One region of the Sphingomonas sp. VDB2 genome, then DNA from elsewhere that is predicted to be linked to it. Evidence: predicted binding sites of a transcription regulator. Region 1 holds the regulator's gene; each other region holds the start of a gene.
What was found. The regulator LexA, encoded in region 1, represses DNA repair genes until DNA is damaged. The targets are predictions, from matches to a motif close to GTTCCNCNCTTGTTCT.
Positions count from the first base shown of each region.

Region 2: a site for LexA is predicted at 4,302-4,317, ahead of uvrA (excinuclease ABC subunit UvrA). Genes of this name have one in related genera too.
Region 3: a site for LexA is predicted at 4,924-4,939, ahead of ABT375_RS02485 (ATP-dependent helicase). Genes of this name have one in related genera too.
Region 4: a site for LexA is predicted at 2,279-2,294, ahead of rmuC (DNA recombination protein RmuC). Genes of this name have one in related genera too.

Region 1 is NZ_CP159615.1:852,438-858,294, forward strand. It holds gene trpC (indole-3-glycerol phosphate synthase TrpC) at 1-596, shown strand, start outside; gene moaC (cyclic pyranopterin monophosphate synthase MoaC) at 593-1,066, shown strand; gene glp (gephyrin-like molybdotransferase Glp) at 1,063-2,244, shown strand; gene lexA (transcriptional repressor LexA) at 2,314-2,991, shown strand; gene ABT375_RS04310 (ComEC/Rec2 family competence protein) at 2,982-5,123, opposite strand; gene gltX (glutamate--tRNA ligase) at 5,193-5,857, shown strand, end outside.
Region 2 is NZ_CP159615.1:3,591,983-3,597,839, reverse strand. It holds gene glmU (bifunctional UDP-N-acetylglucosamine diphosphorylase/glucosamine-1-phosphate N-acetyltransferase GlmU) at 1-422, opposite strand, end outside; gene ABT375_RS17935 (HAD family hydrolase) at 598-1,266, shown strand; gene ABT375_RS17930 (enoyl-CoA hydratase/isomerase family protein) at 1,277-2,038, shown strand; gene ABT375_RS17925 (UrcA family protein) at 2,110-2,469, opposite strand; gene ABT375_RS17920 (23S rRNA (adenine(2030)-N(6))-methyltransferase RlmJ) at 3,349-4,179, shown strand; gene uvrA (excinuclease ABC subunit UvrA) at 4,363-5,857, shown strand, end outside.
Region 3 is NZ_CP159615.1:479,457-485,313, forward strand. It holds gene aroA (3-phosphoshikimate 1-carboxyvinyltransferase) at 1-1,031, opposite strand, end outside; gene ABT375_RS02465 (TIGR02300 family protein) at 1,179-1,511, shown strand; tRNA gene ABT375_RS02470 (tRNA-Ala) at 1,599-1,674, shown strand; tRNA gene ABT375_RS02475 (tRNA-Ala) at 1,847-1,922, shown strand; gene ABT375_RS02480 (GAF domain-containing protein) at 2,065-2,589, shown strand; gene ABT375_RS02485 (ATP-dependent helicase) at 2,577-4,853, opposite strand; gene ABT375_RS02490 (GFA family protein) at 4,959-5,357, shown strand; gene ABT375_RS02495 (Fe-S oxidoreductase) at 5,501-5,857, shown strand, end outside.
Region 4 is NZ_CP159615.1:2,083,607-2,089,463, forward strand. It holds gene ABT375_RS10375 (SDR family NAD(P)-dependent oxidoreductase) at 1-151, opposite strand, end outside; gene ABT375_RS10380 (alpha/beta fold hydrolase) at 241-1,071, opposite strand; gene ABT375_RS10385 (GlxA family transcriptional regulator) at 1,201-2,184, shown strand; gene rmuC (DNA recombination protein RmuC) at 2,309-3,829, shown strand; gene ABT375_RS10395 (nicotinate-nucleotide adenylyltransferase) at 4,132-4,761, shown strand; gene rsfS (ribosome silencing factor) at 4,846-5,163, shown strand; gene ABT375_RS10405 (23S rRNA (pseudouridine(1915)-N(3))-methyltransferase RlmH) at 5,282-5,704, shown strand; gene ABT375_RS10410 (murein hydrolase activator EnvC family protein) at 5,807-5,857, shown strand, end outside.

The DNA.
Region 1 (5,857 bases):
AAGGGCTGATCCGCGCAGATTTCGATCCGCCCGCCCATGCGCGGGCCTATGCGGCCGGTGGCGCCGCCTGCCTCTCCGTCCTGACCGACGAACCCTATTTTCAGGGTCATGACGATTATCTGATGGCCGCCCGATCGGCCTGCGCGCTGCCGGTGTTGCGCAAGGATTTCCTGGTCGATCCCTGGCAGGTGCTGGAAAGCCGGTCGCTCGGCGCCGACGCGATCCTCATCATCGTCGCCGCGCTGGACGATGGCCAGATGCAGGAAATAGAAGACGCCGCCCTGGGCCTAGGCATGGACGCCCTGATCGAGGTGCATGACGAAGCCGAACTGGAACGCGCACTGAAGCTCCGCTCGCGCCTGATCGGCGTGAACAATCGCGACCTGCGCGATTTCAGCGTCGATTTCGCCCGCACCTATGAACTGGTGGGCAAGGCGCCCGAAGGCTGCACCTTTGTCGCAGAAAGCGGCCTGACCGGCCATGCCGATCTCGTCGCCATGGCCGATCATGGCGTGCGCTGCTTCCTGGTCGGAGAAACGCTGATGCGCCAGGCCGATGTCGAGGCGGCGACGCACAATCTGCTGACGGGCGCATGACCGGACTCACCCATTTGGACGACGACGGCGCGGCCCGGATGGTCGATGTCGGGGCCAAGGCGGTCACAGCACGCGAGGCCATAGCCTCCGGCCGGATCGACATGAGCGTGACGGCAGCCAGAGCCATCGCTGACGGCCTGGTGAAAAAGGGCGACGTGCTCGCCGTGGCGCGCGTGGCGGGCATCATGGCCGCCAAGCGCACCGCCGACCTTATCCCGCTCTGCCACCCGATCGCGCTGAGCGCCGTGACAGTCGATTTCTCCCTTGACGACAGCGGCGTCACCGTGACCGCCACCGCCCGCACAGCCGGCCAGACCGGCGTGGAGATGGAGGCGCTGACCGCGGCCTCCGTCGCGCTGCTTACCGTCTACGACATGGCCAAGGCGCTGGATAAGTCCATGATAATCGGCGGCGTCTGCCTGATCGCCAAAACCGGCGGCAAATCCGGCGACTGGCGGCGCACGCCATGAGTCTGCTGCCGGTGGCCGAAGCGCAGGCGCGCCTGTTCGCGCTCGCCCCGCGACTGGCGACCGAAACCGTGCCGATAACCGCCGCCGTCGGCCGCTGGCTGGCGCAGGATCTGGCGGCGCTGCGCAACCAGCCCTGGACCGACCTTTCGGCGATGGACGGCTATGCCGTGCGCTCGGCGGAGGCGCCCGGTCCCTGGCGCGTCACCGGCGAAAGCGCAGCCGGAACGGCTAACCTTCCGCTCTTGCCGCCCGGCGAGGCCAGCCGCATCTTCACCGGCGCGCCGCTGCCGCCCGGTGCCGACGCCATATTGATCCAGGAAAATGCGGCCCGCGACGGCGATCGGCTGACCGCCAGCGCCGATCCGCTGCCCGCCGGCCGCCATGTCCGTAGCGCCGCCTCCGACTTTGCGCAGGACGCCCTGTTGCTGGAGGCAGGCAGCCGCCTCGGTCCGGCGCAGATCGCGCTGGCCGTGCTGGGCGGTCATGGCGCCGTGCCGGTGGGTGGGCGGCCGAAGGTCGCTTTGCTCTCCACCGGCAATGAACTGGTGCCGCCCGGCGCCCCGACGCCGCCGGGTTTCCTGCCTTCCTCCAACGCGCCGATGCTTGCCGCCCTGCTCGCCGCCCTGCCCTGCGCCGTCATCGACCTCGGCATCGTACCGGACGATCTCGACGCCATGGCGGCCGCGCTCGATCGGGCGCGGACGGCGGACATCATTGTCTCGACCGGGGGCGCCTCCGTCGGCGACCATGATCTGGTGCGGCCCGCCTTCATTAAGGCGGGCGGTGCGCTCGATTTCTGGAAGATCAACATGCGGCCGGGCAAACCGCTGATGGCCGGTCGCATCGGCGATACGCTGTTCCTGGGCCTTCCGGGCAATCCCGTTTCGGCTTTCGTCACGGCGACGCTGTTCCTGCTCCCGCTGGTCCGGCATCTGGGCGGCGCGCGCGATCCGCTTCCGCCCATGAGCGACGCGCCACTCGCCTCTCCTCTCCCGACCACTGGCGATCGCGACGATTATCTCCGCGCCTGGCGCGGGCAGGACGGCATCGTGTCGGTGACGTCGCAGGACAGCGCCGCCACCGCCGCCATGGCGAAAGCCGACTGCCTGATCCTGCGCCCGGCCGGATCGCCACCGGCCGCACCGGGCGATCGGGTGGTGATCCTGCCGATGCCCTGACATGTTCGGTGCTTGACTAACCTTCATCTGTTTCCTATGCGTTCCTCATACGTTCCACGGAGGACCGCGATGTTGACGCCCAAGCAGCAGGAATTGCTGAGCTTCATTCAGACCCGATTGGACGAAGGCGGCGTTTCGCCCTCGTTCGAGGAAATGAAGGACGCGCTGGACCTGCGGTCCAAGTCCGGCATCCACCGGCTTATCAATGCCCTGGAGGAGCGCGGGTTCATCCGCCGCCTGCCCAATCGCGCCCGTGCGCTGGAAGTGCTGAAGCTGCCCGACGCGATGCATCGTGCGCCGGTGCCCGCGCCAGTCGTTGCGCTCAAACCCAAGGTCGCGGCGCCTGTTCCGATCGCCGCCAATGACGTGATCGAAATCCCGATGCACGGCCGGATCGCGGCCGGCGTGCCGATCGAGGCGATGGAGGGGCAGACCATGCTCTCCGTGCCGGCCGCGCTGTTGGGTGCGGGCGATCATTATGCGCTGGAAGTGTCGGGCGATTCGATGATGGAGGCGGGCATTCTCGACGGTGACTTCGCCCTGATCCAGCGCACCGACGTCGCGCGCGAAGGTCAGATCGTCGTGGCGTTGATCGACGAAGCGGAAGCCACGCTCAAATATTTCCGCCGCGAGGGCAGCCGCGTCCGGCTCGATCCGGCCAATTCCGCTTATGAACCGCAGATCTACGACCCGCGGCAGGTCCGCATCCAGGGCAAGCTGGCAGGGCTGCTGCGCCGCTATAATTGAGATTTGGGTCGTCCTGATCCACGGGGTGGGCGAACGATCCAGGGATGTGCGTCGCCGACTCGATGGACGGTGTGAACTTCGCCCTTTGCCAGGGTGATGGACAGGCCGCCGGTCCGTGCCAGCAACCGGCGGTCGATCTTCATCCAGCGCGGATGACACCAGCGCGGTAGCCCCCGATCGCTGACGACGATGTCCGCCGCGGCGCAATCGCGGGCGAAGTCGGACCGCTCGATCAGCACTGTGCTGCGGGTGAAGAGCAGCCGCCAGCTACGGCCATTGCCGTCCTTCACGCCGACAGCGCACAGATCGCGCGAACAGCGTGCGTCCGGCAAATCCGCGATCGCCGCCAGTTCGCCGTCATAACCTGCACTTTCCGACAGCACGTCCCGCACATAATCCCCCGCCCGATCGCGCAATATCGCCATGCCCTTTCCCGTCCGCACGGCGACATGCCGCCCGTCGCCGGTAATCAGGATATCGGGCGGCGCGGCGGTAAAGGTGACCGCCACGCCGATCAGCACCGGCGCAAGTCCCAGCCATCGCCACCCCGTCCGCCACAACAGGCACCAGAGCAGCCCGACGACCGTGATACCGAATAGCCCCATGCCCATGGTCGGCGCCAGCAATGTCGCCATCGGGCTGGCCGCCACGCCATGGGCCAGTAACAGCAACAGGTTCAGCGCCTGCTGCGTCAACCACCAGAAAGGCGCGCCCAAGCCCGCGACATCCAGCACGAGCGCCAGCGCCTCCAGCGGCATGACGACGAAGGTGGTGAGCGGAATCGCGATCAGATTGGCGAAGGCGCCGAGCAGCCCCGCCTTGTGAAAATGGAACAGCGCGATCGGCATCAGCACCAGTTCGACAGCGATGCCAGTCGCCAGCGTAACCGCCAGGCCGCGTGCAATCCGACGAAGCGCACCCTCGTCTCGCGCGGCGGCAAAGGTTCGGAAACGGGGATGCTCGGCCAGCGCCACCAGCGCCGTCACAGCGGCGAAGCTCATCTGAAAGCTCGGCCCGACCAGTGCTTCGGGCCACAGAAATAACACCACCAGCGCGCCGGTCGCCACCAGACGCAAGGTCACCGCGTCCCGTCCCATGGCCAGCCCGCCCAGCACCAGCAGGGCGGCGACGCAGGACCGCACCGTCGGCACCTCCGCCCCGGTCAGCAACGTATAGCCGATCCCGGCCAGCGCGCCGCCCGCCGCCGCGATCAACATGAGTGGCCAACCCAGCGCCGCTCGCTGGCTCAGGGCCATCACCCGCATCAACAGGAAGATGACCGCGCCGATCAGCGCCGTCACATGCAACCCACTGATCGACAGAAGATGCGCCAGTCCGCTGCGCCGCATCGCCTCCGCATCGGCTTCGGGAATCGCGCCTTGGTCCCCGGTCGCCAGAGCGGCGGCGATCCCTTCGGCGGGACCGTCCACTTGCTCCAATATATGGCCGAACAACTGCGCCCGCAGCGGCGGCGAGGCAGTGGATGGGATCACTATCTCAACCGGCTTCAGCGCCTTGCCCGTCGCGCCGATCCCCTGGAAATAGGCGCGCGCCGCAAAATCATAGCCGCCCGGAACGCTCGGCGGCGCGGGCGGCATCAAGCGCACGCGAAAGCGTAGCCGCGCGCCCTCACCCAGCCCCGCTGGCACATCCGCGTCGGCGATATTCACCCGTATGACGGCCGGCAGATCGGGTGCGTCGACCGGGCGCAGCATGACGCGCACCATAGCCTGCGCCGGAACGGGGCGGATCGCGACAACATCGCCCGTCATTTGCACGAAGGTCGCCCGGACAAGCGGCGGCTGGCCCCACAGCATCGCCTTCCCCCAGACCAGCAGGCACCCCATGCAAGCCAGGATTGCACCCACGACCATCATCCGCCGCAACCGCCCGCCCACCGGCAACATCGCCCCGATACAGGCCATCGCCAGCGTGCCGCAGCAAAAGGCCAGCCAGGCCATGGCATGGGGCAGGATGAACCAGGCGGCGATCCCGCCACCCAGCGCGATCGGCACCCATAATCCGATCTGTTCGCGCTCGCGTTCCAGCCAGCGTTCGAGCCGGTCCAGCCGCACACGCGCCAACGCCGCCGGCCTCCCGCCAAGGGAGGTTTGTCGTGGCTCAAAAGCCATGCTAGGGGGCGCAGCATCCATGGGTCAGCTAGGCGAATGTCAGGGAATATGACGGCAAGTGCAACGGGAATGAACAAGCCGGTGGTGACCCGTTTCGCCCCGTCCCCAACCGGGTTCCTGCATATCGGCGGCGCGCGCACCGCGCTGTTCAACTGGCTGTTCGCGCGCCACCATGGCGGCAAGTTCCTGCTGCGGATCGAGGATACCGATCGCGCCCGCTCCACAGAAGAAGCCGTGGCCGCGATTTTCGACGGTCTGGACTGGCTGGGCCTGGGCGGCGACGAACCCGCTGTCTTCCAGTTCGAACGCACGCCGCGCCATGCAGAAGTCGCCAACCAGCTTCTGGAAGCTGGCCACGCCTATCGCTGCTATGCGACGCCCGAGGAACTGGCCGAGCTGCGCGAACAGCAGCGCGCCGCCAAGCAGCCCATGCGCTATGACGGCCGCTGGCGCGACCGCGCGCCCGAAGATGCGCCGGAAGGTGCGCCCTTCGTGATCCGCATCAAGGCGCCGCGCGAAGGCGAGACCGTGATCGAGGACGCGGTGCAGGGGCGCGTGGTCGTGCAGAATGCCGAGCTGGACGACATGATCCTGCTTCGCTCCGACGGTACGCCTACCTATATGCTGGCCGTCGTCGTCGACGATCATGACATGGGCGTCACTCACGTCATCCGCGGCGACGATCATCTCAACAACGCCTTCCGCCAGCTCAGCATCATCAAGGCGATGGGTTG
Region 2 (5,857 bases), 990 kb from region 1:
TCGACCATCTTCTCGATGATGCCCTGCCCGTCGGCGATGATCCGGCCATAGGCCGCCGCGTCATCGGGCCGAAACCCCAGCACCACAGCGCGCGGTTCGTCGCCCCGGCTCAGCCGATCGAGCATCGCCCGCATCGTCCCCGCGCTCACCAGCGGCACGTCGCCATAGAGGATCAGCACGTCGCCCGCGAACCCCGCCAGCGCATCATGCGCCTGGGCGATGGCATGGCCCGTGCCCAGTTGCTGCGCCTGCACCGCGACGATCGCGCCGGTGCCAGCCACCGCCTGCTCGACCTGTTCGCGCCCCGCGCCGACGACCACCACCTGCCGCTGTGGCGACAATGCGCCCGCGCTCGCCAGCAGGTGGAGCAGCATCGGCCGCCCGGCCACGGGGTGCAACACCTTGTGCAGGCTGGATTTCATCCGCGTCCCCTGCCCCGCGGCAAGGATGATGACGGCGAGCGGGCGCGAAGACGAGTCGGGTACAGTCACGATGAAAACGTCCCTGGCAGGAGGAGGAATCTTGCCGCTCTCTGCCATGTTTGCCTTGCCATTGCCACCGCGCACGCGGCATGGCGGCGGCATGACCAGCCCCTCCATCGATCCCATTCCCTTCGACATCGTCGGCTTCGACCTCGACGGCACCCTGATCGACACCAGCGGCGATCTCGCCGCCGCGGTCAATTACGCGATCGGCACGATCGGCCGTCCGCCCTTTCCCGCCGCATCGATCCACCCCTTCGTCGGCAAGGGCGCGAAAATCATGCTGGCGCGGGCGCTCGACGCATCGGGCGGCTATACCGCGGACACGCTCGACGCGCTCCTGCCGATCCTGCTCGACTATTATGAGCAGAATCTCGCCATCCACTCGGTCCCCTATCCCGGCCTGCTGGACGCGATGGACGCGCTGGCGGAGGCCGGCGTCACACTCGCCATCTGCACCAACAAGGCGGAACGCTTCACCATCCCGCTGATGCGCCAGCTCGGCCTGTCGGACCGCTTCGCCGCGATCGTCGGCGGCGATACGGTCGGCGTCGCCAAGCCTGATCCGGCCCCGATCCGCGAAATGATCGCCCGCGCCGGCGGCGGCCGCGCCATCTTCATCGGCGACACGATCAACGACATAGCGGGCGCACGCAATGCCGGCATCGCCAATGTCGCGGTCGGCTTCGGCTTCCTCGACGGCCCTGTAAACAATCTCGACGCCGACGCCGTCATCCACCATTATGACGAACTGGTCCCGCTGCTCCGGCGCTGGCCGGCATGACGCGCCTGTCATGACCCTGCGCCTGGAGCATGACGGTCCCGTCGCCCGGCTGCTGATCGATCGGCCCGACCGTCGCAACGCCATGACCCAGGCGATGTGGGAAGCCCTGCCCGCCCTCGTCGGCCAGGCGATGGCCGATGACGCCATCCGCGTCCTCATCCTCGCCTCCGCCGCCCCCGGCCTCTTCTGCGCTGGCGCGGACATCAACGAATTTGCGACCTGCTCTGCGCAAGAAGACTGGCGCGTCGCCAACCAGGCCGCGATCCGCGCCAGCCAATATGTCCTCGCCCATGCGCCAAAGCCCGTGATCGCCGCGATCGACGGCGATGGCGTCGGCGGCGGCTGCGGCCTCGCCATCGCCTGCGACCTGCGCATCGCAGCGCCCACAGCCCGCCTCGGCATTACGCCAGCGAAACTCGGCATCGTCTATTCGCTGTTCGACACCAAATTGCTGGTCGACCTGGTCGGCCCCGCCCGCGCGAAGCGCATCCTCTACACCGGCGCGCTCCACAGCGCCGACGAAGCCCTGTCCATCGGCCTGATCGAGGAGATCGCGCCCGATCCGCTCGCCGCGGCGCAAGCCCTCGCACGCACCATCGCCGCCAACGCCCGGCACAGCGTCCAGTCCTCCAAGGCGATCGTCCGCCGCATCCTCGACGGACAAGCGGACGACGACGCGACGACGCTGGCGCTGTTCCGCGACGCCTTCACCCTGCCCGACTTCGCCGAAGGCGTCGCCGCCTTCCGCGCCAAGCGCCGCCCGGATTTCTGAATCGCTTTTACCGTCGCCCAACGCAAAAAGGCCCGGCGCGAACCGGGCCTTCTACATGGCGGGCGGGACGATCAGTTGCCCACGACCGGCCGCATCTCCTTGCCCGCATCCGCCCCACCCGCATCGGCATAGCGTTCGCCGGTCTCGGCGCGGGCGATGGCGGCGCTGACGGGGGCCTGGACATGGGCCAGCGCCTTCGCCTTGCACGCCTGCGCCGCGGCCAGGTCCATCGAGGAACAGACGCGGCTGGCGGCGCGGGCGATACGGCTGCGGAGCTGCTGCTGGTGCGCCGGCTGGGTCAGGTCCAGGTCGCCATGATAGACGGCGCTGTTGCGGCCATTGGAGACGAAGTCTTCGGCGGATGCGACGCCAGCGCTGGCCAGCAGGGCAAGGGACGCAACGGCGGCGGCGAATTTGGATGCAACGAACATGGGCTTATCTCCTCAAAATCTGTTGTGGCCGGCGCACCGCCGCAAAGGGGGGCTGTGCGGGGCGCCGGGTGCGAACGGGGGGAGCCAAAGGGTCTTTCAGGGGGTCGGCGTCCTGCCCCGTTCGCCTCATCTTGTTACGCCCCCGTGGCGCGCTACGCCCGTCCGCTTCGACCGATGGCGATCCGCATCGGCCAACGACGCGATCGCCGACCAAGCGCAGACCGGCGCGGACGAACGGCGTGACGAACGACATCCGCGCCGATGCGAACGACATGCGCGGATCATATTGCCGTAGGGGAAAAGGCGAATCGCCCGACCGAAAACGCCGGACGCGAAAACGCCCCCGGCGCAAGGGAAGGCCGGGGGCGTATCCAGATGCTGTCGGGCACCGGATCGGAGTAAGCTGCAGGACAGAGACGACGCCACGGGCGCTGAACCGTCGCTTAACGGGGCAGGTCCAACGCCGCGCTCTGTCGATGCCCCACCATAGCGCCGCAACGCGGGCGATCCCGACCGCTTCGATGATCCGCCCACGCACAGCGCCCGGCGGCATCCGGGACGGACCAACGGCCGGCGCGAGGCGATGAACGACATGGGGAGCGGATACGGAAGAGCGAATGCCGGCATGGGCGCGGGCAACGGGCGGCCGGTGGTGGACCATCCAGGAGGCGGCGTGGACTAACATCGCCTATGCGTCCTTTGTCGCCATCCTGCGCCTCATTTCCGTTTTTCGGAAGCGGTCATTCGCCAGATTTACGCTGCCCGGCTGGCGATGAAAAAGCTACCGGTCGGCCGTCGGCCAATGCCGGCGCTGCCATGGCTTCGCTTTGCAGAAGGTTCAACACCTCTTAAAGGCAGGGCGTCAGGATCTGAATCACAATGAATTATCGCCATTCCTTCCATGCCGGCAATAGCGCCGATGTCGTCAAGCACAGCCTCCTGATCGCCTTGGTGCGGGCCTTGCAGCACAAGCCGGGCGCGCTCACGCTGATCGACACCCATGCTGGCTGCGGCCTGTACGACCTTGGCGGCGACGACGCCCGACGCACCGGTGAGGCGACGCAGGGCGTGCTGCGGGCGTTTGCCGACCCCAACCCCTTGCTGGACGACTACCGTGCCGCCGTGCAGGCAGTGAATGTCGGTGGAGAACCGCAGCTTTACCCCGGCTCGCCGCAGTTTCTGGCACAGCTTTTGCGCCCGCAGGATTGCCTGATCCTCAACGAAAAGCATCCGGAAGACGCTTACACCCTGCGCGGCGTGATGCGCGGCACCAGCGCGGCCATACATGAACGCGACGCCTACGAACTCTGGCTGGCTATGGTGCCGCCCCGCACCGCGCGCGGCGTGGTGGTGGTCGACCCGCCCTACGAGCAGACGGACGAACGCGCGCGCATCACCGCCACCCTCGCCGCCGCTCACCGCAAATGGGCGCATGGCGTGACGGTGATCTGGTATCCGCTGAAAGACCGCGCCACGCATTGGCATTGGAAGAAGCAGTTACGCAAGCTCGGCATCCCGAAATTGCTGCTGGTGGAGCATTGGCTATACGATAGCGAGCAACCCGGCATCTATAACGGCGCGGGCCTCTATATCGTCAATCCGCCTTACGCTTTCACGCAGGCACTGCCGCCATTGTTGGAGGCTCTGCGCCCCGCGTTGGCCCCCGAAGGGCATAAGGGCGAGATTATTTCCGGTTGGTTGGGCGATTAAGATAAGCCTCGTCCCACCCTTCCCCCTGCCCGCGCCTGCCCCCGCCGTCCCGCATCATAATCGCGGCAGCGCCCTCGCATTCCCCCCGACGCGCTCCTATCTTCGGCTCTGGATTCTCTCTCGGAACATTTGTAGAACGGATCGCATGAGCCTTACCCCCATCAAGCAGCAGAGGTTTACCGAATGCTGACTCACATAAGCGTCCGCGGCGCGCGCGAGCATAATCTCAAGGGCGTCGACGTCGATCTCCCCCGCGACAGCCTCATCGTCATCACCGGCCTGTCCGGCTCCGGCAAATCCTCCCTCGCCTTCGACACCATCTATGCGGAGGGGCAGCGCCGCTATGTCGAATCGCTCTCCGCTTATGCACGCCAGTTTCTGGAGATGATGCAGAAGCCCGATGTCGAGCATATCGAAGGCCTCAGCCCCGCCATCTCCATCGAGCAGAAGACCACCAGCCGCAACCCGCGCTCCACCGTCGCCACGGTCACGGAAATCTACGACTATATGCGCCTGCTCTGGGCGCGCGTCGGTATTCCCTACAGCCCCGCCACCGGCCTCCCCATCAGCGCGCAGACCGTCAGCCAGATGGTCGATCGCGTCGCGCTCCTGCCCGAAGGCACGCGCTTCTACCTGCTCGCCCCGGTCGTGCGCGGCCGCAAGGGGGAATATCGCAAGGAACTGGCCGAATGGCAGAAGGCGGGCTACACCCGCGTCCGCATCGACGGCGAGATGATGCTGATCGAGGACGCGCCCGCGCTCGACAAGAAGTACAAGCATGACATCGAAGTCGTGGTCGACCGTCTCGCCGTCACCGACGACATGGCCACCCGCCTTGCCGACAGTTTCGAGCAGGCGCTCAAGCTCGCCGACGGCCTCGCCTATGTCGATCTGGCCGACGGCATCGTCCCCGGCCGCGAAGACGAAGTGCAATCCACCGACAAGAAGATGAAGGGGGCGGGCATCCCCCTCAACCGCATCGTCTTCAGCGAGAAATTCGCCTGCCCGGTCAGCGGCTTCACCATCCCCGACATCGAGCCGCGCCTCTTTTCCTTCAACGCCCCGCTGGGCGCCTGCCCCGCCTGCGACGGCCTTGGCGAACGGCAGGAGTTCGACCCCGAACTGGTCGTCCCCAACGAGGCGCTCTCGATCAAGAAGGGCGCCGTCGTCCCCTGGGCCAAGTCCAACCCGCCCAGCCCCTATTATATGCAGGTGCTCGGCAGCCTCGCCAAGGAGTTCGGCTTCTCGCTCGACACCCCCTGGGCCGACCTCCCCGGCGAGGTGAAGCTCATCATCCTCCACGGCACCGGCGGCAAGCCGGTCACCCTGCGCTTCCAGGACGGCAAGAAGAGCTACGAGGTCAAGAAGGCGTTCGAGGGCGTCATCGGCAACCTCAACCGCCGGCTCCTGCAGACCGAAAGCGCCTGGATGCGCGAGGAGCTGGCCAAATATCAGACCGCCATGCCCTGCGAGACCTGCCACGGCGCCCGCCTCAAGCCCGAGGCACTCGCGGTCAAGATCGCGGGCGAGGATATCTCCGTCTCCACCCGCCGCTCGGTGGTGGACGCGCTCGCCTTCTTCACCACCCTGCCCGATCATCTGAACGACCAGCAGCAGCAGATCGCCCGCGCCATCCTCAAGGAAATCGTCGAGCGCCTCGGCTTCCTCAACAATGTCG
Region 3 (5,857 bases), 370 kb from region 1:
CTGCGCCCCCGCGCCAGCGCGGCGGCGATGAATGCGACCGGATATTCGTCGATCATGCTGGGCGCGCGCGCCGGGTCCGGCTCGACACCCTTGAGCGCCGACGCCGTGACGATGAGGTCGCCGACCGGCTCGCCGCCGACGTCGCGGGCGTTGATGACCTCGATGTCGCCGCCCATCTCGCGCAGCAGGTCGATGAGGCCGGCGCGCGTCGCATTCAGTCCGACATTGGCGATCGTCACCTGCGATCCGGGCACCAGCAGCGCGGCGACCATGGGGAAGGCGGCGGAGGAGGGGTCGCCGGGCACCACGATCTGCTGCGGCTGCAACTCCGCCTCGCCGACCAAGGTGATGATCCGCGTGCCGTCTGCCTCCACCTCGACGTTCAGTTCGGCGCCGAAGCCCTTGAGCATCCGCTCGCTATGGTCGCGGGTCGGGATCGGCTCGACGATGCGGGTGATGCCAGGCGTGTTGAGGCCGGCGAGCAGGATCGCCGATTTGACCTGCGCCGATGCGACGGGAAGGCGATAGTCGAGCGGTACGGCCGGGCAGGCGCCCTTCATCGTCAGCGGCAGACGGTCGCCGGGGCTGGTCGTGAAGCTCGCCCCCATGCGCGCCAGCGGCTCGGTGACCCGCGCCATCGGGCGCTTGCTCAGGGACGCGTCGCCCACGAACGTCGCCGTCAGGTCATGGCTGGCGAGCAGGCCCATCAGCAGGCGCGTCGATGTGCCGCTATTGCCCATGTCGAGCGCGACGTCAGGCTGGAGCAGTCCGCCCACGCCCACGCCATGAATGTGCCACACGCCATCGGCATCGCGCTCTATGGTCGCGCCCATCGCCCGCATCGCGGCGGCCGTGGACAGCACGTCCTCGCCTTCCAGCAGGCCTTCGACCCGGCTGTGCCCGATGGCCAGGGCCGACAGCATCAGCGATCGGTGGGAAATGCTCTTGTCGCCCGGCACGATCACGCTGCCCGCCAGCGGCGGCGCGGCGGTGAAGGTCATGGGGGTTGGCTGGTCTTCAATTTGGGTCACGGGGTATCCATTGTCCTGGAACCGAAAAAATGCGCCCGGCTTTTGACAGCGCGGTCCCGCTATGGCAAGGCGCCCGACGTTTCGCGGGCAACGTCTGTTGTGCCGCGTGAATTTCTATTTGAGCATCTAAGAAGGAACAGGCCGGACATGGTGAAGGCTGAATGGGGCACGAAGCGGACCTGCCCGAAATGCGCGACTCGCTTCTACGACCTGGGCAAGGATGATCCGGTAACCTGCATCAATTGCGGCAGCGCCTGGGAACCAGAGCCGGTGCTGAAGTCGAAGCAGCCGCTGCCTTATGAGGAAGCGGCGCCCAAGAAGGTGATCGAGACCGCCGACGGCGAGCTGGAAACGGCCGACGACGATCTGGACATCGACGTCGATGACGATGGCGATTCGCCGGACAATGACGTCGATCTGGGTGGTGACGACGATCTCGGCGTCGATGCGGCGAGCGATGACGACAGCGACGACAATTAACTGAAATTTGTTCTTGCCAAGGAGATTGCCGCCACCTAATGGCAGCGACCTCCGAGGCGCCGGACCCAACGGCGCTTCACTGGTGACGGGGCCTTAGCTCAGCTGGGAGAGCGCCTGCATGGCATGCAGGAGGTCAGCGGTTCGATCCCGCTAGGCTCCACCAATTTTTCGGGAAAATGTCCGGGGGACATTTTCCCGAAAAATGCCTGAGCGCAAGCGAGGGGCGCCCTATCCTGCGGGAGGGGCGGCGCTTGCAACTTGCCAGGAAATATAGTTGGCCGACGGCATTGCCGGACATGGCCTGACCATATGATTGCGGCCCGGCCGCGCATGATGGGGCCTTAGCTCAGCTGGGAGAGCGCCTGCATGGCATGCAGGAGGTCAGCGGTTCGATCCCGCTAGGCTCCACCAATGTCGTCGAAGAGGAAGCCGTCGGTGAAGATGGTTTCCAGCGGCCTTTCTCCCATCGCCAAACATGTTCGGGACGCAGGATTTTACGCGTTCATTGCGCTCCAGACTCGCCAAAGCGTCGCTTTCCTGCCATCGCTGCGGCATGAAGGACGAATTGTCCATCCAGGCCGCCGAACTGGGCGACGACGACGCGATCCGCGCCATCCTGACGCGCTTGTGCGACGTGACGCATATGGGCTTCGCCGCTGTTGCGCACGTGACCGAAGATCGCTGGATCGCCTGCCAGGTGCTCGACAAGATCGCCTTCGGCCTTGAGCCCGGCGCCGAGTTGGAGGTGCAGATGACGATCTGCAACGAAATCCGCCAGACCGAAAATTATGTGGTCATCGACCATGTCGATGCCGACATCGCCTGGCGGAAGCATCCCGTGCCGATCTTCTATGGCTTCAAAAGCTATGTGTCCTTCCCGGTCATACTGGCGGACGGCAGCTTTTATGGCACGCTCTGCGCGATCGATCCCATGCCGCGGCTGGTGAGCGGGGCCGCGACGATTGCGATTATCGAAGATTGCGTGCGCGACGTGAGCGCTCTCCTGTCAGCCCGCCTCCTGCCGCACCTCATGGCTGCCGGCGCGACGACGGACGCCCCGCGCCCTCAGGCCGGCTGAACGAAGCTGTCCATCACCCGCTTGCGGCCGGCCGTCTCGAAATCGATCTCCAGCTTGTTGCCCTCGATTTCCGCCACGGTGCCATAGCCGAACTTCTGGTGGAATATGCGCAGGCCCACGCGCATGTCGTCGCGACCCTTATTGCCCAGAGATACGGCCGATGACCGCGCCTCCACGATCCGCACCGGCTCCCGGCTGAACTGGCCGCTCGTCTGCGCGCGCTGCCAGCCCGGACCCCGACCGCTGCCCCGCGCGACATTGGCGAAGGGGTCGTCGCGTTCCGACCAGTTGGCGCGCCACAGCGATGCGCCACCGCTCATGCTGCTTTCCGATTCGACATGTTCGGGCGGCAACTCCCCGACGAAACGCGACGGGATGCTGCTGGTCCACTGGCCATAGATGCGGCGATTGGCGGCATGGATGATGGTGCAGCGCTTGCGTGCGCGCGTGATCGCGACATAGGCGAGCCGGCGCTCCTCCTCCAGACTGTTGAGGCCGCCCTCGTCCAGCGCGCGCTGCGACGGGAAGACGCCTTCCTCCCACCCCACCAGGAATGTAGTGTCATACTCCAGCCCCTTGGCGGCATGGATGGTCATGATCGTGATCTTGGCGGACTCCGCCTGCGCCTCATTGTCCATGACGAGGCTGACATGCTCCAGGAACGCGCCCAGCGTCTCATATTCCTCCATCGCGCGGGCCAGTTCGGACAGATTCTCCAGCCGCCCGGCGCTCTCGGTCGTACGTTCGGCCTGTAGCATCGCGGTGTAGCCGCTCTCGTCCAATATCTGCCGCGCCAGTTCGGCATGGGGCAGTTGCGTCGCCCGGTCGCGCCAGCGCGCCAGATCGCCGATGAAACTGCCCAGCGACCGCCGCGCCTGCGGCGTCAGTTCGTCGGTGTCGAGGATGCGCGCCGCCGCCAGCGCCAGCGGTATCCCCTCCGCCCGCGCCAGTCGATGCAATTTCTCCACCGCCTTGTCGCCCAGCCCGCGCTTGGGCACATTGACGATCCGCTCGAACGCCAGATCGTCGGCCGGTTGATTGACGAGGCGCAGATAGGCCAGCGCATCGCGAATTTCCGCGCGCTCGTAAAAGCGAAAGCCGCCGACGATGCGATAGGGCAGGCCGATCTGGATGAAACGGTCCTCGAACTCGCGGGTCTGGTGCTGGGCGCGCACCAGGATCGCGACCTCGTCCAGCGATCCGCCGCTGCGTTCGATCGCCTCTATCTCCTCGCCTACGCGCCGCGCTTCCTCCGGCCCGTCCCATACGCCGACGACCTGCACCTTTTCGCCCACGTCGATATCGGTCCACAATGTCTTGCCCAGGCGGTTGCCATTTTCGGCGATCACCCCTGATGCGGCGCCCAGTATGTGGGGCGTGGAGCGATAATTCTGCTCCAGCCGGATGATGGTCGCGCCGGGAAAATCCTTTTCGAACCGCAGGATATTGGCGACCTCTGCGCCGCGCCATGAATAGATGGACTGGTCGTCGTCGCCGACGCAGCAGATATTCTTGCGCGTTTGGGCCAGCAGCCGCAGCCAGAGATATTGGCTGGAGTTGGTGTCCTGATATTCGTCCACCATGATGTAACGGAAACGTTCCTGATATTGCTCCAGCACGTCGCGATGCTTCTTCAATATCGTCAGAACATGCAGCAGCAAGTCTCCGAAATCACAGGCATTTACCGCGCGAAGCCGGGCCTGATAGGCGGCATAGAGCGTCTGCCCCTTGCCATGGGCATAGCCTTCCGCTTCGCCCGCGCCGACATCTTCCGGGGTCCAGCCCTTATTCTTCCACTGGTCGATCAGCCCGGCCAGTTGCCGTGCGGGCCAGCGCTTCTCGTCGACCCCCTCCGCCTGGATGAGCTGCTTGAGCAGCCGCAACTGATCGTCGGTATCGAGGATGGTGAAATTGGATTGCAGTCCGACCAGTTCGGCATGACGGCGCAGCATCTTCGCCGCGATCGCATGGAAAGTGCCGAGCCAGGGCATCCCCTCTACCGCGTCGCCGATCATCCGCCCGACGCGCGCCCGCATCTCGCGCGCGGCCTTGTTGGTGAAGGTCACGGCCAGGATCTCGGACGGCCAGGCCCGCCGCGTGCCGATCAGATGCGCCAGCCGCGCGGTCAGCGCCGCCGTCTTGCCGGTGCCCGCACCCGCCAGCACCAGCACCGGCCCCTCGGTCGTCAGCACAGCCTCCCGCTGGGGCGGATTGAGCCCGTCGAGATAGGGCGGGTCATTGGGGGAGGGGGTAGGGACTGTCATGGCTGGACAACTAGGCATGGGGTGGATCGGGGGCAAGGGGCGCGCCTCTTGCGGTGACAGGGCTTCTATGAGAACAAAAGGCGAATCATGCAAGGGAGCAAGCCGATGGTGACGGGACGATGCCAATGTGGGGCGATACGCTATGAAGCGACCGGCGAGCCGGCTTATAGCGCCATTTGTCATTGCAGCGACTGCCGCGCCAGCGCCGGCGCGCCGATGGTGGGCTGGGCGCTGTTCCCGGCGGACGCCGTGACGATCACCGGCGATCCGGTCCGCTACCAGTCGTCCGAAAATGCGACCCGGCATTTCTGCGGCACTTGCGGCACCGGCCTTTTCTACACCAATCCTGTGGTTTTTCCCGGCGCCATCGATATTCAGAGCGCCACGCTGGACGACGCCGCGGCCCTTCCGCCGGAGGGGCATGTGCAGATGGCCGACGCCGTGCCATGGATGGCGACGGCGCACGAACTGCCCAAATATGATCGCTACCCCGACGGCCCCTGACCCCCGACGCCGTTCATCTGGTCGCACCTATGCCACGTTCGGCCGTCATGGCGGAACGGGGATGTCCTGAAACCGGTTCTTCGTCCGCCCGTCCGAGAAGCGGGCGACCTGCGGGTCGAAGAACATAGGAAAGGATGATCCCGATGAAATCCATCATGCTGGCCGGCGTTGCGATGCTGAGCTTCACCACTTTGGGCGCCGCGGCCGTGGCGCAGGATACGCCCGCGCCCAGCAGCCAGCCGCCCGGTGACGCCATGACGCCGCCGTCCGAACCCGCAGCCCCGGCGACGCCAGCCACACCCGGCGATGCGGGTATGGCGACCCCGCCAGCGCCTGCCGCGCCGGCAACTCCCGCCATGCCTGCAACGCCGCCACAAGGCGATCCCAATGCCGGCCAGCCGACCGGCGCGGTGCCGGCGGACCCCGGCATGGTTCCTGCGCCTGCTGGCGTGCCCAAAGACCCGGCCGCTCCGGTCGGCTCTTCCGCCAACCCTGTGACG
Region 4 (5,857 bases), 1.2 Mb from region 1:
TCTGGGCGCGCAGGCTGGCGGCCAGCGCCTCCAGCTTCCCCACCCGTCGCGCGACGAGGATCAGGTTCGCGCCGCGCTTGGCGAAGCGATCGGCATAGACCGCGCCGATGCCGTCCGACGCGCCGGTGATGAGAATGGTTTCGTTGGTCATGGGAAGTCTCCTTTGAGTCCATCCCGTTCGGTTCGCGCGACGTCGAGAAACGGTTCTCGACACGCTCGAACCGGACGGTGTCGGACATGTCAGCCGTTGATGAAATCGAGCAGGTCGGCGTTGAACCGATCCTGATGCGTGACCGTCAATCCATGATCGGCCCCCTCATACACTTTTAGCACCGCTTGCGTAACGATCTTGGCGGTGGAAAGGGCGGCCGCACCGATCGGCACGATCTGGTCGTCGTCGCCGTGCAGCACCAAAGTCGGCACATCGACCTTCGCCAGGTCGGCATGGAAATCGCTTTCGGAAAAGGCGCGGATGCTGTCGAGCTGGCCCTTCAGCCCGCCCATCATCCCCTGCCGCACGAAATCGTCACGGATGCCGTAGGAGATCACCGCGCCTTCCCGATTATAGCCGTAAAAGGGGATGGTCAGATCCTGGAAAAACTGGCTGCGATTGTCGAACGTCCCCTTGCGGATGCCGTCGAATATCTCGATCGGCAGCCCGCCCGGATTGGCTTCGGTCTTCAGCATCAGCGGCGGCACCGCGCCGATCAGCGCCAGTTTGGCGACTCGCGCCGTGCCATGGCGCCCGACATAGCGGGTGACTTCGCCGCCGCCGGTGGAATGGCCGACCAGCACCACATCGCTCAGATCCAGCGCCTCGATCAGTTCGGCCAGATCGTCGGCATATTGGTCCATATTGTTGTTCGCCCAGACCTGATCCGACCGGCCATGGCTGCGGCGGTCATGGGCGATGGTGCGAAAGCCCCGATCGGCGAAATAGACCATCTGCGCGTCCCAGGCGTCGGCGCTCAGCGGCCAGCCATGGGAAAAGACGATCGGCTGGCCGTCGCGCGGCCCCCAGTCCTTGTGGAAGATGCGGGTGCCGTCCTTGGTGGTGACGAAATTGCTCATGATGAAATCCCTTCTCTGTCTCGGAAGAGCGTTCTCACGCCCTGTGCTTGCAGAATTAGGGGAGTTGGACGAGGATCGGGATTGGCGGTCCCGACATTAAGCGGGCCGATTCCGACAAAGGCGGCACTCATGGACGCGATGCAGCCCCCCAGGGCAGAAATCGGGATTCTCTTCTACCGCGACTGCCAGCAGGCGATGGTCCATGGCATGACCGACCTGATCGCCATCGCCGGACAATTTTCACAGCAGCATGGCGGCCCCGCCTTGCGCGTCAGCCATTGGCACATGCAGGCCGATGGCGGATGCGCCCGCGTGCATGATACGCATGAAGCCCTGGCCGGTACGCCCGACATCTGGCTCGTCCCCGGACGCTTGACCGGCATACCCGATGCCGTTGAGGCCGCACCCTATGCCCGCTGGCTGCTCGATCGCCACGCCGCCGGCGCGACCCTCGCCTCCAATTGCGGCGGCGCCTTCCTGCTTGCGGCGACCGGCCTCCTCAGTGGCCGCCCGGCGACGACGCACTGGTGGTTCGCCGATTCGTTTCGCGCCCGCTTCCCCGATGTGAAGCTGGACTGCGACCGCATCGTGATCGACGATGGCGACATCATCACCGCGGGCGGCCTGATGGCCTGGACCGACCTCGGCCTGCGGCTGGTCGACCGCCTGCTCGGCCCGACGGTGATGCTCGACACCGCCAAATTCCTGCTGATCGACAGCGCCGGGCGCGAACAGAAGCATTTCGCGCGCTTCATGCCGCGCATGACCCATGGCGACGAACCGATTTTGAAGGCCCAGCACTGGCTCGCCGCGCGGGAAGCCAAAGCCGTCAGCGTCGGCGACATGGCGGCGCAGGTCGGTATGGAGGAACGCACCTTCCAGCGCCGTTTCAAGGCGGCGACCGCCATGACGCCGATCGAATATGTCCAGCATCTGCGCGTCGCAAAGGCGCGCGAACATCTGGAGTTTACGAAGCGCACGATCGACCAGATCGCCTGGAGCGTCGGTTATGAAGACGCCGCCGCCTTCCGCAAGCTGTTTCATCGCCTCGTCGGCCTGTCGCCCGGCGACTATCGCGCCCGCTTCGCGGCGCCAAGCGCGCGGGCGGCCTGATTTTCAATAGTTAGCTAACTATCTAAATTCGACATGGCGTTTCTACTGTCGCACTCGCCGTCTCACACTTGCAGCGTCCGTCCCGGCCCGCTAGGTTCCCGTTTCGTTCCAAACAAGGATTATCATGGACAGCCTGGCCGCCCTCTTCATTCTCGTCGCCCTGCTGATCGGCCTTGCGGTCGGCTGGCTGCTCAAGGGCAAGGCGCTTGCCCCGCTTGCCGCCGAGAAGGCGGAACTGCGTGACAAGCTGGACCTCGCCACCAGCCAGCGCAACGGCGCCATCGCCGAACTGGCGGTGGAGCAGGAGCGCGTCCATCAGTCCGCGACCCACATCGCCCGGCTCGAAACCGCCCAACTGGCCGCCGACCAGCGGCTCGAAGCCCTGCAGGCCGCCGCCGCCCAGCGTATCGAGTCCATCCAGGCCGAACGCGAAGCCGCGCTGCGCGAACTGGCCGGATTGAAGTCCGATACACAGGCCCGCACCCAGGCCTTCGAGCAGCAGATCGCTGCGCTCCGGGACGCCAAGGAACAGCTCTCCGCCCAGTTCAGCGAAATCGGCGGCAAGTTGCTCGAATCCGCCCAGACCCAGTTCCTGACCCGCGCCGACCAGCGTTTCGCCCAGGCGAACGAGAAGAGCGAGGCCCAGCTCAAGACCCTGCTCAATCCGGTCGAAACCACGCTCAAACGCTATGAGGAGGGCCTCGCCCGCGTCGAAAAGGACCGGGTCGGCAGCTATGCCGAACTGCGCGAGGCGGTGCAGCAGGTGCATCTGGGCCAGGGCCAGGTGCGCGAGGAAACCGCCAAGCTGGTCAACGCGCTGCGCGCCGCGCCCAAGACCCGGGGCCGCTGGGGCGAACAGCAGTTCAAGAACCTCATCGAAACCGCCGGCCTCTCCCCCTTCGTCGATTTCAGGGAAGAAGTATCGGTCGCGGTCGAAGCCAATGGCTCTGAAACCCGGATGCGGCCCGACTTCGTCATCAACCTGCCTGGCGACCAGCAGATGGTGGTCGATGTCAAATGCTCGCTGGTCGCCTATCTCAACGCCGTCGACCAGGTCGATCCGGCGCTGCGCGACGCCCATATGCTCGACCATGCCCGCGCCATGCGCACCCATGCCGACGCGCTGGGGCGCAAGGCCTATTGGGAGCAGTTCGACAAGGCCCCCGACTTCGTCATCATGTATGTCCCCGGCGACAATTTCGTCACCGCCGCGCTGGAAGCGGACATGGACCTGTGGGAACGCGCGGCCAAGAATCGCGTCATCATCTGCGGTCCCGCCACCTTCCTCCCCCTCGCCCGCACGCTGGCGGGTCATTGGCGCCAGGCCAAGATGCAGGAACAGGCGCAGCAGGTCGGCCAGCTCGGCAAGGAGCTGTATGAGCGCCTGGCCGTCGCCGCGACCCACCTGAAGCGCCTCGGCTCCGGCCTCAACAGCGCCGTCTCGAACTACAACAGCTTCATCGGCAGCTTCGAAAGCCGCGTCCTGTCCACCGGCCGCAAGTTCCGCGACCTCGACATCGAAACCGGCGGCAAGGAGATCGAGGCGATGGAGCCGCTCGACGTGCTGGCCCGCGACGCCCAGACCGACGAGGCGCGGGCCTTGCCGGCGGCGGAATGCATTAAAACAGGAACAAGCATGGCCTGACCGCGTCTCTTCTCCATGAGCGGCAACAAATCACAGGATTTGACAGAGTCGCGGGTCGGAGAGTGCCATGTGGAAAGCCATCACCCTGCGCCGTCCATTGCGGCGGCGCGAAGACAAAGCGCCAGACGTAACGACGTCGCGCGCGCCCCCGTCCAGACAGGATCATCCCTTTGCCGATCTGATGGCGAAACTGGACAAGATTCCCTATCGGCGGACCCGGAAACCGGCTTTCGGGGGCCGCTGACGCCGCCCCGCCGATAGGCCCCATTGCCGCCCCGCCTTCAGGCTGGCATGGCGGGGGCATGACACGCATCGGCCTGCTTGGCGGCTCCTTCAACCCGGCCCATGGCGGGCACCGCGCCATCTCGCTCTTCGCGAAGGACGCGCTGGACCTGGACGAAATCTGGTGGCTGGTATCCCCCGGCAATCCGCTCAAACCCGCCAAAGGCATGGCCCCGCTCCCGGCCCGCCTCGCCCACGCCCGCATCGTCGCCCGCCGCGCCCCGATTCGCGCGACCGCGATCGAGCGGCATCTGCGCACCCGCTACACGATCGACACGCTGCGCGCGCTCACCCGCCGCTACCCCAAAAACCGCTTCATCTGGCTGATGGGCGCGGACAATCTGGCCCAATTCGGCCGATGGCGCGACTGGCGCGGCATCGCCCGGCAAATGCCCATTGCTGTTATCGCCCGTCCGGGCTATGATGACGCCGCCCGTGGCTCTGTGGCCATGAGCTGGCTGCGGCGCTTCGTCCGGTCCGCGCGCCAGAGTGCAGACTGGACGAATTGGAGACCACCGGCGCTCGTGCTATTGCGCTTTCGCCCTGATCCAAGATCGGCGACCCTGCTGCGGCAGGCGGACCCCCTCTGGCATCGCGAATATGAAGCAACGTGTGTGCGCGATCCGCTCACGCGTCGGTACGTCATCTAGATTGGAGTTTCATTGTCTAACCTCGCCTCTGCCAACGATACCGCGCTCGGCGCGCAATCCGTGGCCGCCCTGCACGCCCTCGTCATGCAGTCTCTCGACGACGACCAGGCCCAGGAAACCATCTCCATCCCGCTGGAAGGCAAGAGCAGCATCGCCGATTATATGGTGATCGCCAGCGGCCGTTCGTCGCGTCAGGTCGCCGCGATCGCCCAGCATCTGGCCGAGAAGATCAAGAAGGAAACGGGCCGCTCCGCGCGGGTCGAGGGACTTCCGGTCGCCGACTGGGTGCTGATCGACGCTGGCGACGTGATCGTCCATCTGTTCAAGCCGGAAGTGCGCAGCTTCTACAATCTGGAACGGATGTGGGGCTTCGTCGACGCGCCGGTCGCGGGCAACGCCTGACCTCTGCATTCCGTTCGTCCTGAGTAGCCGCTGAGCGAAGTCGAAGCGGCGTATCGAAGGATTGCGCGGGTGCTTCGATATGGGGCTTCGCCTCTACTCAACACGAACGGAGTAGGGTGTGCTCCTTCACATCATCGCGCGCGGCAAGATCGGGCGCTCGCCCGAAGCCGATCTGGTCGACCGCTATGTCAAGCGGCTGACCATGCCGCACAAGATCACCGAAATGCCCGACCGCGGCGGCAAGCTGCCCCCGGTCGCACCCGGCACCGTCACGGTCATGCTGGACGAAAAGGGCAAGCAGCTCGGCTCGCTCGATTTCGCCCGCCGGATCGAGGGCTGGCGCGACGCGGGCACGCGCGAATGTCGATTCCTGATCGGCGCGGCGGACGGATTCGACGATGCGGAACGAGCCAATGCCGACCTGCTGATCGCCTTCGGCGCCATGACCTGGCCGCATATGATGGCCCGCGCGATGCTGGCTGAACAATTGTGGCGCGCCTGCTCGATCCTTGCGGGCCACCCCTATCACCGCGAGGGTTAGCCGCCCTTTCGACCATGCTCGACACGCCCTGCGCTTATGCCTAGTCAGGAACGATACGGGTCGGGGCATCGGGTGAAGCGCAATCTCCTCATCGCAAGCATAATGGCGGGCCTGATGGCCTTCGCCGCCACGCGCCTTCCGGCCGCTGACGAT